Regions from separate parts of the Pseudomonas sp. LY-1 genome, predicted to be linked through region 2. Evidence: predicted binding sites of a transcription regulator. Region 2 holds the regulator's gene; each other region holds the start of a gene.
The links. The regulator sigma-54, encoded in region 2, starts transcription at its own class of promoters, with help from an activator protein. The targets are predictions, from matches to a motif close to ANTGGCATNNANNTTGCTNT.

Region 1 (5,396 bases), 2.6 Mb from region 2:
AAAAGACATGTTTCTCTCCCTCTGCCGTATTTAGCCGGCTCTATGTACCGATAGTCTGAATTTGCGACAGCTTGACGCTGCCCATGCCGCCCGCAAGGTTGAGCAGCATTTCGCCGCCGGTCTTGCTCAGGGTCACGCTGGTGACCGTCGCCGGCAGCGAAGTGGCCAGAGCCACTGCGTCGCCCGCGTCATTCTTGGTGGTGGCCGTAAAGGTGTAAGTACCTGCCGGGGCGACCTCACCGTTGGCGTTCTTGCCATCCCAGATGAAGTCGGAACTGCCCGCGCTCTGTGCGCCCATATCGAGGGTACGCACCACGACACCGTCTTTGTCGGTAATCTTGACCGAGACGTTGCCCGTTGCCGCCGTCACCGCGACCGAGCCGGTCATGCTCTTGCTGGTGTCCACCAGCGCCTTGTCGGTCTGGGTAATGATCGAGCGACCGACCAGCGACGAAGCCTGCAATGCTTGCGACGAGCTGAAGTTGCTGGAGATGCTGTTTACCGAGTCGTTCAGGGTGTTGATGCCTTCCAGGCTACTGAACTGCGCCAACTGAGCCACGAACGCACCGTTGTCCTGAGGCGACAGCGGGTTCTGGTTCTTCAGTTGGGTCACCAACAGTTGCAGGAACGCATCCTTGCCCAGCGACTGGTTGCCCGTTGCCGTCTTGGTGGCGGTGCTGAGGCTGCTGTTGTCCGTCGCAGTCTTGACCTTGCTGTTGAACAGGTCCTGGACTGCCGAGTTGTTCGTCGTATCAACAATGGCCATTGTTTGGCGCCCCTTATCACTGACCCAGGGTCAGGACCTTCTGCATCATGGTTTTGGCGGTGTTCATCATTTCCGCATTGGTCTGGAACGAGCGACTGGCAGAGATCATGTCAGCCATTTCCTCGACCACGTTGACGTTCGGGTAGTACACGTAGCCTTTTTCGTTCGCCGCAGGGTGATTAGGCTCATAGCGCGCTTCCAGATTGCTCTGGTCTTCAACCACGCCGAGTACCTGCACGCCTTGCCCGGCAGCGTCCTGATTCTGGAACAGCGAATCGCCGCCGCTGCTCTGGCCGCCCTGAAACATGGTGGCGAACACCGGGTGACGGGCGCGGTAGGTCTGGTCGATGCTCGAAGACACCGTCTCGGCGTTGGCGATGTTACTGGCGACGGTATTCAGGCGCGTGGTCTGCGCGCTCATGCCACTACCGGCAATATTGAAAACACTGGCTAAGGACATGGCTTACTCTCCACGCAGGGCTGACATCAGCCCTTTGAATTTGCTGTTGAGCAGGGTGAAGCTGGCCTGGAAGTTCACCGAGTTCTCGGCGTAGGCCGATTGCTCCAACTGCGCGTCGACGGTGTTCTGGTCGATCGACGGCTGCATCGGCGTGCGATACAGCAGCGATTCGTCGCCACTGCTCAGGCCTTGCGCTTCGATATGACGGCTGTTGGTCATGTTCAAGGCGAAGGTGCCGTTCTTGGTCTTGTCCTGCTGTGCGGCGAGCACGGCGGAGAAGTCCAGGTCCCGAGCCTTGTAGTTCGGGGTGTCGGCGTTGGCAATGTTGTTGGCCAGGACTTCGGCACGCTGGGCGCGAAAGCCGAGGGCTTGTTCGTGGATACCGAGCGCTTTATCGAAGCTGATGCTCATGGCGGAAACCTTTAGGCTGACCTGCTGTTCGTTAACAGGGTTATAGCAAGGTGCATGCCAATCTGGCTAAAGCCCATATATCAAGGGGTTACGCAGAGATTGCCGGCGGCAATGCCAGAAAAGCGGCAAGCGGCTTCCGCGTAGCGCCAGTAAAGCGGCAATCGGGAGTTGCCGCTTTTACCTTGCCGCAAAACAAATGTGGGAGGGGGCTTGCCCCCTCCCACACCTTGACTGCGTGCGACTTACTTGGCCTGGTAAATGATCCCAGGACTGCACTGCACCATCTGGAAATGATCCGGCAGGCCGTTCAGCGCCTCGGATGCACCGAGGAACAGATACCCCCCACGCTTGAGCGTGCCGTGGATGCGCAGCAGGATGTCTTTCTTCACTTCGGCCGAGAAGTAGATCAGCACGTTACGGCAGAACACCATGTCGAACTTGCCCAGGCTGGCGTAGCTGTCGAGCAGGTTGAACGAGCGAAACTCCACCCGGTTCTTGATCGGCGCCTTGACCGCCCAACGCCCCGCCCCTTTCGGGTCGAAGTAACGCTGCAGGCGTTCCGGGGACAAACCGCGGCCCAGGGCCAGGCTGTCGTACTCGCCGGTCTTGCAGTTGGTGAGCATGGTGCCCGACAGATCGGTGGCGACAATTTGCGCGCCGGCCTTCAACTGGCCCATGTTCGTCCGTTCGAACTCGTCGATCGCCATCGAAATCGAGTACGGTTCCTGCCCCGAGGAACAGGCTGCCGACCAGATCCGCAAACGCTGACCCGGGCTGGCCTTGATCGCCTCGGGCAACACCTTGCTCTTGAGTACCTCAAAGGGGTAGGTATCGCGAAACCATAGGGTTTCGTTGGTGGTCATGGCATCGACCACCATTTCCTTGAGCCCGCTGCGCGGCTGGCTCTGAATCCGCTGGACCAACTCACCGAGGGACTTGATGCCCTGCTGTTCCATCAGTTTGTTGAGACGGCTGGATACCAGATACTGCTTGTTTTCACCGAGCAATATGCCACAGGCTTTTTCCAGGAAGACCCGGAACTGTTCGAAATCCAAATTACCCGTAGACAATGATACCGCCTCTTAAATCGTGTGACCGCCAGGGAAATTCCCCTAGCCGTGATCTGCTGCCTTGATCCGGTCGACTACCCGGGATGCCAGGTCATCAGGGCGGAACTTAGCCAGGAAGTCGTCAGCACCGACCTTCTTGACCATCGCCTGATTGAATACGCCCGACAACGAAGTATGCAGGATGATATGCAATTTTTGCATGCGTGGATCGTTGCGTATTTCAGCCGTGAGGGTATAGCCGTCCATTTCCGGCATCTCGATGTCGGAAATCATCATCAAGAATTCTTCTTCCGGCTTCTTGCCTTCATCCACCAGTTTGCGCAAGTAATCCAGCGCCTGGCGGCCATCGTTGAGCGCCACCACCTCAACGCCGATGGTTTGCAGGCAACGGGTCACCTGTTTACGCGCCACCGAGGAGTCGTCCACCGTCAGCACCCGCAGCGAAACCGCCTTGTGCGCCGTTTCGGCATCGACGACGCCAACCGAAATCGCTTCGGAAGTCGGTGCGACTTCGGCGAGGATTTTCTCCACGTCGATGATTTCGACCAACTGGTTGTCTACTCGCGTCACCGCCGTGAGGTAGTGATCGCGACCGGTGCCCTTGGGCGGCGGATGGATCTCTTCCCAGTTCATGTTGACGATACGTTCCACCGAGCGCACCAGGAAACCCTGGGTCTTGGTGTTGTATTCGGTAATGATCACAAACGGGTTCTCGCGGTCTTGCAGGCCGGCCGAACTCGTGGCCAATGCCAGGTCGAGAATCGGGATGGTCGCGCCACGGATGTTGGCTACGCCACACACCACCGGGCTCGACTTGGGCATGATCGTCAGCTTGGGACACTGCAGCACTTCCCGCACTTTGAACACGTTGATGCCATAGAGCTGCTTGCCGTCCAGGCGAAAAAGCAACAACTCCAGGCGATTCTGCCCTACCAGCTGTGTACGCTGGTTTACTGAATCCATTACACCTGCCATGCCCAGACTCCTACGCTAAAACCTTTGGGGGTACGACGCGCACCCAACACTAAACGGCACGAGCTTTGCTTTTTATTGGCTATGGATATGAAAACGACAGTTTCCCGACGCACCCGCCACTCACGGTATCGCAGATTGCTCTGCGCCTGGATGGCGTTGTTTGCCGTGGGCGCAGGCATCACTGCCCGCGCCGCCGACGTCACCTTGCCTGATCTACTTATCGGCGTCACCCAAGGCTTTCTTGAATTCACTGTAGAAGATTATCTGGCAACCACCCAGACGCCAGGACGCTATGAAATCCAGGTCAACCAATTGGATCCGCGCCTGCGCATGCCGATGTGCGACAAGGAATTGACAGCCAGCCTGGAAAGCCCGGCCCAGCCCATTGGTCGCGTGACGGTCAAGGTGCGCTGTGAAGGGACCTCGCCCTGGACCGTGTTCGTGCCCGCCCAGGTCAAACTGTTCCGCGATGTCGTCGTGGTGTCGCGGCCGCTCAAACGCAGCGGAATCATCGGCTATGAGGATGTCATCTTGCGCGAGCGGGACATCAGCCTGATCAACCAGGGTTACCTGACGTCAGTGGACCAGGCTGTCGGGCAACGATTGACCCGACCAATGGTCGCCGACCAGGTCATCACCCTGGTCCATCTTGAACAGGCAGAAGTCATTCGCAAGGGCGACCAGGTCATCATTTCCGCCAGCAGCGGCGGGCTGAATGTGAAAATGCCGGGCGAAGCGCTGTCCAACGGCGGCATGAGCGAACAGATCCGGGTCAAGAACCTCAATTCCAACCGCGTCATCAAGGCACGGGTCACCGCGCCGGGCCAAGTCGAGGTGGCTTTATAGATCACTGGAATAGGACGCCAGCTTTTCCTACACTGTACGCCTGACGTTCGTGCATGCAGGTTTATTGTCAATCGCGCCTAAAGTTTGTCCGGGTATGGCCGAAACCATGGCAAGCGTCCAAATACCCAGAGGTTTTTTATCATGGTCATCGATTTCAGCCGTTTGAATAACGCCCCGGCTTTGCCAGGCACTACGCGCACCAGCGGCACCAAGGACAGCGTAGACGCCAAGGCCCAGCCTCTGCCCGCCAAAGCGGAACAGGCCGGCGCCAGCCAAAGCGGGGAATCCGTACACCTGAGCAATGAGGCTCAACAGTTGCAGAAGGTCACTGACTCGCTGCGCGATCAACCCGTCGTCAATCAAGCCCGTGTGGCCGAATTGAAACAGGCAATCGCCGATGGCAGCTATAAAGTCGACAGCAACCGTGTAGCCAGCAAGCTGCTTAACTTCGAAGCCGAGCGCTAGGCAAAGGCCTGCGCCAGGCTTTTGGACGCTTAAAACCCAAGGCCAGCCATGCACCACGACGAAAATCTGCTTCAACTGATCATTGATGATCTGGCGCCGACGCAACAATTGCTCGAGCTGCTCAAAGAAGAATCCCTGGCCCTCTATGGCCGGGATATGCCGCTGCTGGAAGAAATCCTGGCGCGCAAGCAGTCGCTGATTGTCCTGCTGGAACAGCACGGCAAGAAGCGTAGCCAGATTCTCGTCAACCTCGGCCTACCGGCAGATCAAGACGGCCTCGCTCAGTTGGCCAGTCATTCCTCGGTCGGCGATCGGTTGCTGGCCCAGAGCAAAGAACTCAATCAATTACTCACCCAGTGTCAGGAAGCCAACCTGCTCAACGGTCAGTCGATCCAGCTTCAGC
Region 2 (5,396 bases):
GGTGATCCGCCGGGTGGGCCTGGGCATGGCTGTCGCCAATGCGGCGGCATTTGTTCGCGAGCATGCCCACGGCATCACCACGGCCCGTGGCGGCGAAGGCGCCGCCCGCGAGTTCTGCGAGTTGATCCTGCGTGCCCAGGGTAGCCTTGAAGCGGCCCACGCCGCCTACCTATAGAGCGTTTTATGCTGAGCAAAAAGATTCGCAACTTCCTGCTATTCGGGGTCATCGCCGCGCTGCTCCTGGCGGTTGGCTACTGGAATATCAGCCCGGAGCGCTTTCTCGACCAGCCTGTGGCGCAGGTTGACCAAGGCGCTATCGACTATTACGCCACCAATGCCTACAGCGTGCAGTTCCTGCCCGATGGCAAGGTGCAGTATGAAATGACCTCGGACAAGGTCGAGCACCTGAAAGCGTCCGAAGTCACCCTGCTGACCAACCCCGATTTGAATCTGTATCGCGGCACCGAATTCCCTTGGCACGTCACCAGCAAGCGTGGCGAAGTCAACCCGGACGGCACCGAAGTGGAACTGATCGACTCGGTGCGCGTCGCACGGACCGACGCACAGAACCGCGACACCATCATCACCAGCAGTCGCATGACCGTATTCCCACAGAAGCAATATGCGCAGACCGAGCAAGACGTTAGAATCGACGGCGCTGGCGGTGTATCGACTGGCAAGGGAATGAAAGCGTATTTGAAAGAAAGCAGGATACACCTGCTATCGAACGTAAGAGGACAGTATGAGGCTCGTTAAAACCCTCCCTATTTTGCTCAGTCTGGGCGCAGCACTGGGAAGCGTGAGCGCCTGGGCTCTGCCGAACGATAGCCAGCAACCGATCCACATTTCGGCCGACGATGCACAGCTCGATGACAAGCAAGGCGTCGCAACCTACACCGGCGGTGTGATCATTACCCAGGGTTCGATGAAGATCACCGGCAACACGGTGACGCTGACTCGCACCCCTGCTGGCGACATTGACGTCGTGACCTCGGTGGGCAACCTGGCCTACTTCGAACAGAAGCAGTCTGCCACCGACACCGCCCCGATGAAGGGCTACGGTAAAACCATCCAGTATCACGCCCAGCAAAATCGCATCGTGCTGATCGACCAGGCCAAGGTACTCAGCCCCGACGGCAACTCCACGGAAGGTGAAAAAATCACCTATGACACCGTGAAGCAGGTTGCCAACGCCGGTCGCGCCAACGGCACCAAGGTCACCGCACCGCGTCCACGTATCGACATGGTTATCCAGCCGAAGAAGAAGGCCGAGTAATGGCAACCCTGAAAGCCCAGCATCTGGCCAAGGCCTATAAAGGCCGTCAGGTCGTGCGCGACGTCAGCTTGTCGATCGACAGCGGCCAGATCGTCGGCCTGCTTGGCCCCAACGGTGCCGGCAAGACCACCTGTTTCTATATGATCGTCGGCCTGGTCCAGGCGGACCAAGGTCGCATCCTGATCGACGACCTCGACGTCAGCCACCAGCCGATGCACGGCCGTGCGCGCGCCGGTATCGGCTATCTTCCCCAGGAAGCGTCGATCTTCCGCAAACTGTCGGTTGCCGATAACATCATGGCGATCCTCGAGACCCGCAAGGAACTCGACCGCGACGGCCGCCGCAAGGAGCTGGAAAGCCTGCTGCAGGAATTCCACATCAACCACATTCGCGACAACCTCGGCATGAGTTTGTCCGGCGGTGAACGCCGCCGCGTGGAGATTGCCCGCGCCCTGGCCACTGCACCGAAGTTCATCCTGCTGGACGAACCGTTTGCCGGTGTCGACCCGATCTCGGTCGGCGACATCAAGCAGATCATCCATCACCTCAAGGCCAAGGGCATCGGTGTACTGATCACCGACCACAACGTCCGCGAGACCCTCGATATCTGCGAAACCGCGTATATCGTCAACGATGGGCAACTGATTGCCGAAGGCGATTCGGCCACGATCCTGGCCAACGAACTGGTCAAGGAAGTGTATCTGGGCCACGAGTTCCGCCTGTAGGCCTGCCTGGAAAAAAAGGCGGTGGCAGGCCGTTCGCCAAGGTGCGCGGGAGTCAATGAAAACCTCCGGATTTTTATTGTTACCGCGCTCTAGGCAAAGCCTCCAATATCAGGCATATAATTTGCTTATGTTTGGCGCTCACGCGCCCTGTCGTGGATGGCGCATTGCGCCGGCGAATAAGGTGTTAAGCCCCTGCCATGAAACCATCGCTAGTCCTGAGAATGGGCCAGCAGCTGACGATGACACCGCAGCTGCAACAGGCCATCCGCCTGCTCCAATTGTCGACACTGGACCTGCAACAGGAAATCCAGGAAGCCCTGGAGTCCAATCCGATGCTCGAACGCCAGGAAGAAGGCGACGACTTCGATAATGCAGACCCGCTGGCCGACAACATCGAGCAAAAACCCAATTCCGACGTGCAGGAACCCTCTTACCAGGAAACCGCCCCTACGGTGGACAACCTGGAGGAAGGCGAATGGAACGAACGCATTCCCAACGAACTTCCCGTGGACACCGCCTGGGAAGACGTCTACCAGACCAGCGCCAGCAGCCTGCCCAGCAATGATGACGACGAGTGGGACTTCACCACCCGCACCTCCGCCGGCGAGAGCCTGCAGAGCCACTTGCTGTGGCAATTGAACCTGGCGCCGATGTCCGACACCGATCGCCTGATCGCTGTGACCCTGATCGACTGCATCAACAACCAGGGCTATCTGGACGAGACCCTCGAAGAGATTCTTGAAGCCTTCGACCCGGAACTGGACATCGAACTGGACGAGATCGAAGCCGTCCTGCACCGCATCCAGCAGTTCGAGCCCGCCGGCATTGGCGCGCGCAACCTCAGCGAGTGCCTGCTGCTGCAATTGCGCCAGCTGCCCGCCAAGACCCCTTGGCTCGTTGAAGCCCAACGCCTGGTCACCGACTACATCGACCTGCTGGGCAGCCGCGACTACAGCCAACTGATGCGCCGCATGAAGCTCAAGGAAGACGACCTGCGCCACATCATCGAGCTGGTGCAGAGCCTCAACCCGCGTCCGGGCTCGCAGATCGAGTCCAGCGAAGCCGAATACGTCGTCCCCGATGTGATCGTGCGCAAAGACAACGAACGCTGGCTGGTGGAGCTGAACCAGGAATCGGTGCCGCGCCTGCGGGTCAACCCGCAATATGCCGGATTCGTCCGTCGCGCCGACACCAGCGCCGACAACACCTTCATGCGCAACCAACTGCAGGAAGCGCGCTGGTTCATCAAGAGCCTGCAAAGCCGCAACGAAACCCTGATGAAAGTGGCCACGCAAATCGTCGAGCACCAGCGCGGCTTCCTTGAGTACGGCGACGAAGCGATGAAACCGCTGGTCCTGCACGACATCGCAGAAGCGGTGGGCATGCACGAATCGACGATTTCCCGGGTAACGACGCAAAAATTCATGCATACCCCACGGGGTATATATGAGCTGAAATACTTTTTCTCCAGCCATGTCAGCACCTCCGAAGGCGGCGAATGCTCGTCCACGGCGATCCGCGCAATCATCAAAAAACTGGTTGCCGCGGAAAATCAGAAAAAGCCGTTGAGTGACAGCAAGATCGCTGGTTTACTGGAGGCACAAGGCATTCAGGTCGCCCGTCGAACCGTCGCCAAGTACCGCGAGTCCCTTGGGATCGCGCCTTCCAGCGAGCGTAAGCGTTTGATGTGACGGGCAGGCCACAGCGTTCCAGTGGCAGGCATCTCTGCCTGCCGCTTTATGCACTGGCAACGAAGGAGAAGCTGTATGCAAGTCAATATCAGTGGACACCAACTGGAAGTGACCGACGCGCTGCGCACCTATATCGGCGAAAAACTCAAACGAATTGAGGGGCATTTCGACAAGATCACCAACGTGCAAGTCATTATGACTGTCGAAAAGCTGAAGCAGAAAATCGAAGCCACCTTGCGTATACCCGGCGGAGAAGTCGTCGCCAATGCTGAGCATTCTGATATGTATGCCGCCATTGACGACCTGACCGACAAGCTGGATCGCCAAATCAAAAAGCATAAGGAAAAGCAGCAGAGCCTCCTACAGGGCACCGGCCGCTAACACTCCCCACCCATGATCCGACTTGAAACCATCCTGACTCCCGGCCGTTCCCTTGTGAACGCGCCGGGGGGCAGCAAGAAGAAAGCCCTCGAACAGATTGCCAACCTGATCAGCAAACAAGTGCCTGAGCTGGAGATGCAAGATGTCTACGAGGCTCTGATTGCCCGTGAAAAACTCGGCTCGACCGGTTTTGGTAACGGCATCGCCATTCCTCACTGCCGCCTCAAAGGCTGCGAGACACCTGTCAGCGCCCTGCTGCACCTGGACGCTCCCATCGATTTCGACGCCATCGACGGTGCCCCGGTCGACCTGCTGTTCGTGTTGCTGGTCCCGCAAGCCGCCACCGATGCACACCTGGAACTGCTCCGGCAGATCGCCAGCATGCTTGACCGCAAGGAAGTACGCGACAAACTGCGCAGTGCCAGCAGCAATGAGGCGTTGTATCAGGTTGTCCTGGCTGAACAAGACGAGCAGTAATCATGCGTTTGATCATCGTCAGTGGCCGCTCCGGCTCAGGTAAAAGCACCGCCCTCAATGTTCTTGAGGACAACGGCTTCTATTGCATCGACAACCTGCCCGCCGGCCTGCTGCCGGAGTTGGCGGAGCGCGCGCTGATCCACACCGAACTGGCACAGCCGCTGGTCGCCGTGTCGATCGACGCCCGCAACCTGCCCAGCCACCTCTCGCGGTTCCCGGCACTGCTTGAGGAAGTGCGCGCCAAGCACATTCACTGTGATGTGCTGTACCTGGACGCAGACGAAGAAACCCTGCTCAAACGCTTCTCCGAGACCCGTCGACGTCACCCCCTCAGCAGCCCGCATCGTTCGCTGGCCGAAGCCATCGAGGACGAGACCAAGCTGTTGGGGCCGATCATTGACCTCGCCGACCTCAAGATCAACACCACCAGCCTCAACCTGTACCAACTGCGCGATGCCATCAAGCTCCGCCTGCTGAACCAGCCCGAGCCCGGCACGGCCTTTCTGGTCGAGTCGTTTGGCTTCAAGCGTGGCATGCCGGTGGACGCCGATCTGGTATTCGATGTGCGCTGCCTGCCCAATCCTTACTGGAAGCCGGAGTTGCGGGACCAGTCGGGGCTGGATCAGCCGGTGGCGGACTACCTGGCCGCGCAACCGGATGTCGAGGAGATGTTCCAGGACATCTCCAGCTACCTGCTCAAATGGCTACCGCGCTTTGCCGCCAGCAACCGGGCCTATGTCACCATTGCCATCGGCTGCACCGGCGGCCACCACCGTTCCGTCTACCTGACCGAACGCCTGGGCCAGATGCTGCAACAAACCCTCAAGAACGTCCAGGTTCGCCACC
Region 3 (5,396 bases), 1.3 Mb from region 2:
CCAGCGCCGGGCCGGAGGCCGAATGGTGCGGCTGGCGAAACGGCCGATGGGGCCAATGACTCAGGGGCGCCAGGCTGACCACTGATTGAATCGCTGCCACTTCCAGCGCTTCGTGCTCACTCAGCGGCGGCAGCAAACCCGGCAGGCGGCTGGCGAGCAAGGTCTTGCCGGTGCCGGGCGGGCCGCTGAACAACAGGTTATGCGCGCCTGCCGCAGCGATCAGCAGTGCGCGTTTGGCGGCGAGTTGGCCCTGGACTTCGCTGAGGTCCGGGTAAGGTTTGTTCAAGTACAGCAAACCGTCGGACTTGAAGGGCTCGATCGGCACATGCCCATTCAGGTGCGCCACCACCTGCAGCAGGTGGTCCACCGCAATCACCTTCAACCCCGATGCCAGGCAGGCCTCTTCGGCATTCGCCCGGGGCACGATCACGCTGCGTCCGGCCTTGCGCGCCGCGAGCGCTGCCGGCAACACACCTTTCACTGCGCGTACCTCGCCCGATAGCGCCAATTCCCCCAGGCATTCCACGTCGTCGAGCATCTGCGTCGGCACCTGCACGCTCGCCGCGAGAATCCCGAGGGCTATCGCCAGGTCAAAACGCCCGCCGTCCTTGGGCAGGTCGGCGGGCGCGAGGTTGAGGGTGATGCGGCGGGACGGGTATTGCAGCGCGGAGTTGAGGATGGCACTGCGCACGCGGTCCTTGCTTTCCTTGACGGCGGTTTCCGGCAAACCCACCAGGGTGAGCGATGGCAGACCATTGGCCATGTGTACTTCGACGCTGACGGCAGGGGCTTCGACGCCGATCTGGGCGCGACTGTGGACGATGGCGAGGGACATGCTCATTCCTTGAAAGGGCGGACCGCTTCCTGCGGTTTTTCAAGGGTAGACGAGGTGGGGTAGAGCGGGACGCGGGAGGTTTTACAGAACGTATCCGCAGAGTGACGCAGAACAGGTGGGAGCGCCGGCTTGCCTGCGATAGGTCAGGCGTATCAGAGGGACCGAGTCGATCCCATCGCAGGCAAGCCAGCTCCTACATTGGTCGGGGGTTATTCGGAGGCTGCCGGGGTCAACCGTGCTTCCAGCTCCGCCACTTTCGCCTCCAGGCTTTCCAGGCGTGCTCGGGTGCGGGCCAGCACCACCATTTGGCTGTCGAATTCTTCCCGGCTGACCAGGTCGAGCTTGCTGAAGCCGCTTTGCAGCAAGGCCTTGAACTGGCTTTCGATTTCATTGCGGGGCAGCGGGATCTCGCCACTGAACAGGCGGGAGGCATGGCCGCTCAGGGCGTCGAGGAGGTCTTTGGGCGCGAGCATGGGAAATATTCCGGAAAACTGTTGGCGGGCAGTGTATCACGCAGCGTCTATAGTCATTTCCACGACCTCGGGCGCACGCTTTTCGCGCAGGGTGTCGGGCGGTAGCGCACCGTTTTCGTGCGCAATCACCCCGCCAAAAAGCCCCGCAGGTGGGCATAAGTGGGCAAGGGACTGATTTCAGTGGTTTTTACGGAGCTGGCAAGGTTTCTGCTTAGACGAACATGACCCATGCACTGATGCAGTCGCTGTGACGAATGCAGTGCGCCGACGGATCAGGGGTACAGGTTTCGTCACCAGTGGTTCGCTGGCGTCGCAATGGCAACTGCTCTTGCGACGATGCGTTACAAAGCCAGGCGCTGCGCTTAGACTTGAGACGGGTTTGTTTTCCTGGGGCAAGTCCACCAATTCGGGAGAGAGTTTTCATGAAGCTAGTCACTGCCATCATCAAGCCGTTCAAGTTGGACGATGTACGCGAGTCGTTGTCCGAAATCGGCGTGCAGGGCATTACCGTTACTGAGGTCAAAGGCTTCGGGCGGCAGAAGGGTCACACCGAGCTGTATCGCGGCGCGGAATACGTGGTTGATTTCCTGCCGAAGGTGAAGATTGATGTCGCCATTGACGACAAGGATCTTGATCGGGTTATCGAGGCGATAACCAAGGCCGCCAACACCGGCAAGATCGGTGACGGCAAGATCTTTGTGGTCAATCTGGAACAGGCTATTCGCATCCGTACCGGCGAAACCGATACCGACGCAATCTAAGCCGCCAAACCCAACGCCCCAGGAGAAAACAATATGACTCTGCGTAAATTCGCAGGGCTCGGAGCCCTGTTGTCCATCGTAATGCCAAGCCTGGCCATGGCGGCAGACGAAGTGGCTGCTCCAGTCCTCAATTCCGGCGACACAGCGTGGATGCTGACATCCACCGCGCTGGTGCTATTCATGACCATTCCCGGCCTGGCGCTGTTCTACGGCGGTATGGTTCGCTCGAAAAACATTCTGTCGGTGATGATGCAGTGTTTTGCCATCACTGGCCTGATCAGCATTCTGTGGGTCATCTACGGTTACAGCATCGCGTTTGACACGACCGGCATGGAGCAGGGCGTTGTAAACTTCAACTCCTTCTTTGGCGGCATGGGCAAGGCGTTCCTGGCGGGCGTAACCCCGGCCAGCATCACCGGGCCTGCGGCGCTGTTTCCGGAAGCGGTGTTCGTCACCTTCCAGATGACCTTCGCCATCATCACCCCGGCGCTGATCGTCGGTGCGTTCGCCGAGCGCATGAAGTTCTCCGCGATGCTGATCTTCATGGCTATCTGGTTCACCCTGGTTTACGCGCCGATCGCACACATGGTCTGGAGCGGTAATGGTGGCCTGCTGTGGGACTGGGGCGTGCTGGACTTCGCTGGTGGCACCGTGGTGCATATCAACGCGGGTGTGGCTGGTCTGGTGGCGTGCATCGTGCTTGGCAAGCGTAAAGGCTACCCGACTACCCCGATGGCCCCTCACAACCTGGGTTACACCTTGGTCGGTGCGGCCATGCTGTGGGTCGGTTGGTTCGGCTTCAACGCCGGCTCCGCTGCTGCGGCCAACGGCACTGCCGGTATGGCGATGCTGGTGACCCAGATCGCTACAGCTGCTGCGGCGCTGGGCTGGATGTTCGCCGAGTGGATCACCCACGGTAAGCCAAGTGCCCTGGGCATCGCCTCGGGTGTGGTGGCTGGCCTGGTCGCCGTCACGCCTGCGGCAGGCACCGTGGGCCCGATGGGCGCTCTGGTGATCGGCCTGGTTGCCGGTGTGATTTGCTTCTTCTGCGCCACCAGCCTCAAGCGCAAGCTGGGCTACGACGACTCCCTGGACGCGTTCGGCGTACACGGTATCGGTGGCATCGTCGGTGCGATCCTCACGGGCGTTTTCGCAGCCCCAGCCCTGGGCGGCTTCGGCACCGTGACTGACGTGGCGGCCCAAGTATGGATTCAGTGCAAAGGCGTCGGCTTCACTGTGATCTACACCGCCATCGTGACCTTCATCATCCTCAAGGTGCTGGATATGGTCATGGGCCTGCGGGTTACCGACGAAGAAGAGGCTGTCGGCCTCGACCTGGCACAACACAACGAACGCGGCTACAACTTGTAAGTAGGCGAAAAAAACATGCCCGGCTTGCCGGGCATTTTTTTGTCTGGCATTTGTCAGTCAGGACACGGGGTGCCGGTTTTTTGCGTCGCATGTGTGATGGCGCGCACACCGCGCTTTTCCGGGTGCGAATGTCTTACAGGCATGTAGGCGTATTCGGCACTTTGTTTTTTCCCTGAGCGCGCTAGAATGCGCGCCGATGGGCGGAGAACTGTATGTGGCAACAGACCCTGATTACCCTGCGGGCCAAGCCCCGGGGCTTTCACCTGGTAACCGACGAGTTGCTTGCCGGCTTGCCTGAATTGAAGGCGTGTCGCGTGGGCCTGTTGCATCTGTGGTTGCAGCATACCTCGGCCTCGTTGACCATCAACGAGAATGCCGATCCGGCGGTTCGTCGTGACTTCGAGCGTTTTTTCAACTCGCTGGTGCCGCAAGGCCGAGCCGGGTTCGAACACAACGACGAAGGCCCGGATGATCTGCCGGCGCACTTCAAGGCCAGTCTCCTGGGTTGCCAGCTGAGTTTGCCGGTCAAGGCCGGCCGCTTGGCGATGGGGACCTGGCAAGGTGTTTATCTGGGCGAGCACCGTGATCATGGCGGTGCTCGTAAAGTCCTCGCCACTTTGCACGGTGATGGGGCATAAGCCACTGGTTATCCGGTGGATGTTGATTTTTTTCCGGCGACCTTCGACAGATGGTGAAGCTGGGCTATAACTAATCTGCTTTTCGCAAGTCATGAGGTAGAACATGAGCGACGATGATCTGGAAAACGACGAACTGGAAGTAGGCGACGAAGACGACACCGAAGAAGGTCTTGAGGCGGCAGCGGAAGACGTTGCTGACGACGACGGTGGCGATGACGTTCCTGTTCCGGCTGCCAAAGGCAAAGCCAAGGCCGCTGTTTCGGTCGATGAGCTGCCAAGTGTTGAAGCCAAGAACAAAGAGCGCGACGCGCTGGCCCGTGCGATGGAGGAATTCCTCGCTAAAGGCGGCAAAGTGCAGGAAGTCGAGGCCAACGTGGTGGCAGATCCACCCAAGAAGCCGGATAACAAGTACGGCAGCCGACCTATCTGAGGTCTGCTTCTGGCTTGCTGGAAAAGCCCGCCGTCGCTGCGGGCTTTTTCATGCCTGAAACAAATTCCTACGACTCACCGCCTGCCAATATAGGCAAGCCCCCTCCCACTTACTGCCAGCTTTTGAGCAGCGGAGGCAGTTCCGTCAGGCTGCGAATCTGCGCATCCGGGAGTTTATCCCCTTCCCAGACCTTGCCTGTCGGGTTGAACCACACGGCACGCAGCCCCGCCTGTTGCGCTCCGGCGATGTCGTCACCGGGATGATCGCCGATATGCACCGCCGCGCTGGCGTCCACCCCGCCCCGTTGCAGCGCTTCCTGAAACAACCGCGCATCCGGCTTGGCGATGCCGATGTCTTCTGCGCGCAGCGCGAAGTGGAAGTAGTCCGCCAACCCGACGCGCTGTACGTCAGCGTTACCGTTGGTGATCACGCCCAGCAGGAAGTGTTTGCGCAGCGCTTGCAGCATCGGCTCGGCTTCGGGGAATACGGTGAGCTGGTGGCGCGCATGAATGAACGCTTCAAAGCACACATCGGCCATTTCCGTCGCTTCAGGTTGTGGATAACCGGCCTCTTCAAACGCGTGCATCAGTACGCGGTGGCGCAGCATGCTGATGCGGTGCTTGAGTTCGGGATGGCGTTCCAGCACCTGCTGGCGAAGGCTGGCGAAATGTTCCAGGGGCAGTTCGCCGACCTTGGCGGCATGGGTGGCCAGCCATTCGCGCATCGACGCTTCGGCGCTGATGATGACGGGGACGTTGTCCCAGAGGGTGTCGTCGAGGTCGAAGGTGATCAGCTTGATGCTCATGAGTCGCCGCCCTTGATGCGTTTGGCCCGTGGATGGGCGCTGTCGTACACCGTTGCCAGGTGTTGGAAGTCCAGGTGGGTGTA

Region 1: the regulator sigma-54 is predicted to act here: its motif matches at 1,680-1,699, upstream of flgB (flagellar basal body rod protein FlgB).
Region 3: the regulator sigma-54 is predicted to act here: its motif matches at 1,503-1,522, upstream of glnK (P-II family nitrogen regulator).

Annotation. Positions count from the first base shown of each region.
Region 1 covers NZ_CP094353.1:5,319,733-5,325,128, forward strand. The annotation lists gene flgE (flagellar hook protein FlgE) at 1-9, opposite strand, end outside; gene flgD (flagellar hook assembly protein FlgD) at 41-766, opposite strand; gene flgC (flagellar basal body rod protein FlgC) at 783-1,226, opposite strand; gene flgB (flagellar basal body rod protein FlgB) at 1,230-1,637, opposite strand; gene cheR (protein-glutamate O-methyltransferase CheR) at 1,880-2,707, opposite strand; gene MOQ67_RS24360 (chemotaxis protein CheV) at 2,750-3,682, opposite strand; gene flgA (flagellar basal body P-ring formation chaperone FlgA) at 3,764-4,528, shown strand; gene flgM (flagellar biosynthesis anti-sigma factor FlgM) at 4,670-4,993, shown strand; gene MOQ67_RS24375 (flagella synthesis protein FlgN) at 5,042-5,396, shown strand, end outside.
Region 2 covers NZ_CP094353.1:1,287,792-1,293,187, reverse strand. The annotation lists gene MOQ67_RS05900 (KdsC family phosphatase) at 1-175, shown strand, start outside; gene lptC (LPS export ABC transporter periplasmic protein LptC) at 184-756, shown strand; gene lptA (lipopolysaccharide transport periplasmic protein LptA) at 743-1,276, shown strand; gene lptB (LPS export ABC transporter ATP-binding protein) at 1,276-2,001, shown strand; gene MOQ67_RS05880 (RNA polymerase factor sigma-54) at 2,199-3,692, shown strand; gene hpf (ribosome hibernation-promoting factor, HPF/YfiA family) at 3,768-4,073, shown strand; gene ptsN (PTS IIA-like nitrogen regulatory protein PtsN) at 4,086-4,550, shown strand; gene rapZ (RNase adapter RapZ) at 4,553-5,396, shown strand, end outside.
Region 3 covers NZ_CP094353.1:6,627,430-6,632,825, reverse strand. The annotation lists gene MOQ67_RS30640 (YifB family Mg chelatase-like AAA ATPase) at 1-835, opposite strand, end outside; gene MOQ67_RS30635 (accessory factor UbiK family protein) at 1,045-1,308, opposite strand; gene glnK (P-II family nitrogen regulator) at 1,731-2,069, shown strand; gene MOQ67_RS30625 (ammonium transporter) at 2,103-3,440, shown strand; gene MOQ67_RS30620 (secondary thiamine-phosphate synthase enzyme YjbQ) at 3,653-4,078, shown strand; gene sutA (transcriptional regulator SutA) at 4,182-4,508, shown strand; gene MOQ67_RS30610 (HAD family hydrolase) at 4,618-5,313, opposite strand; gene xerC (tyrosine recombinase XerC) at 5,310-5,396, opposite strand, start outside.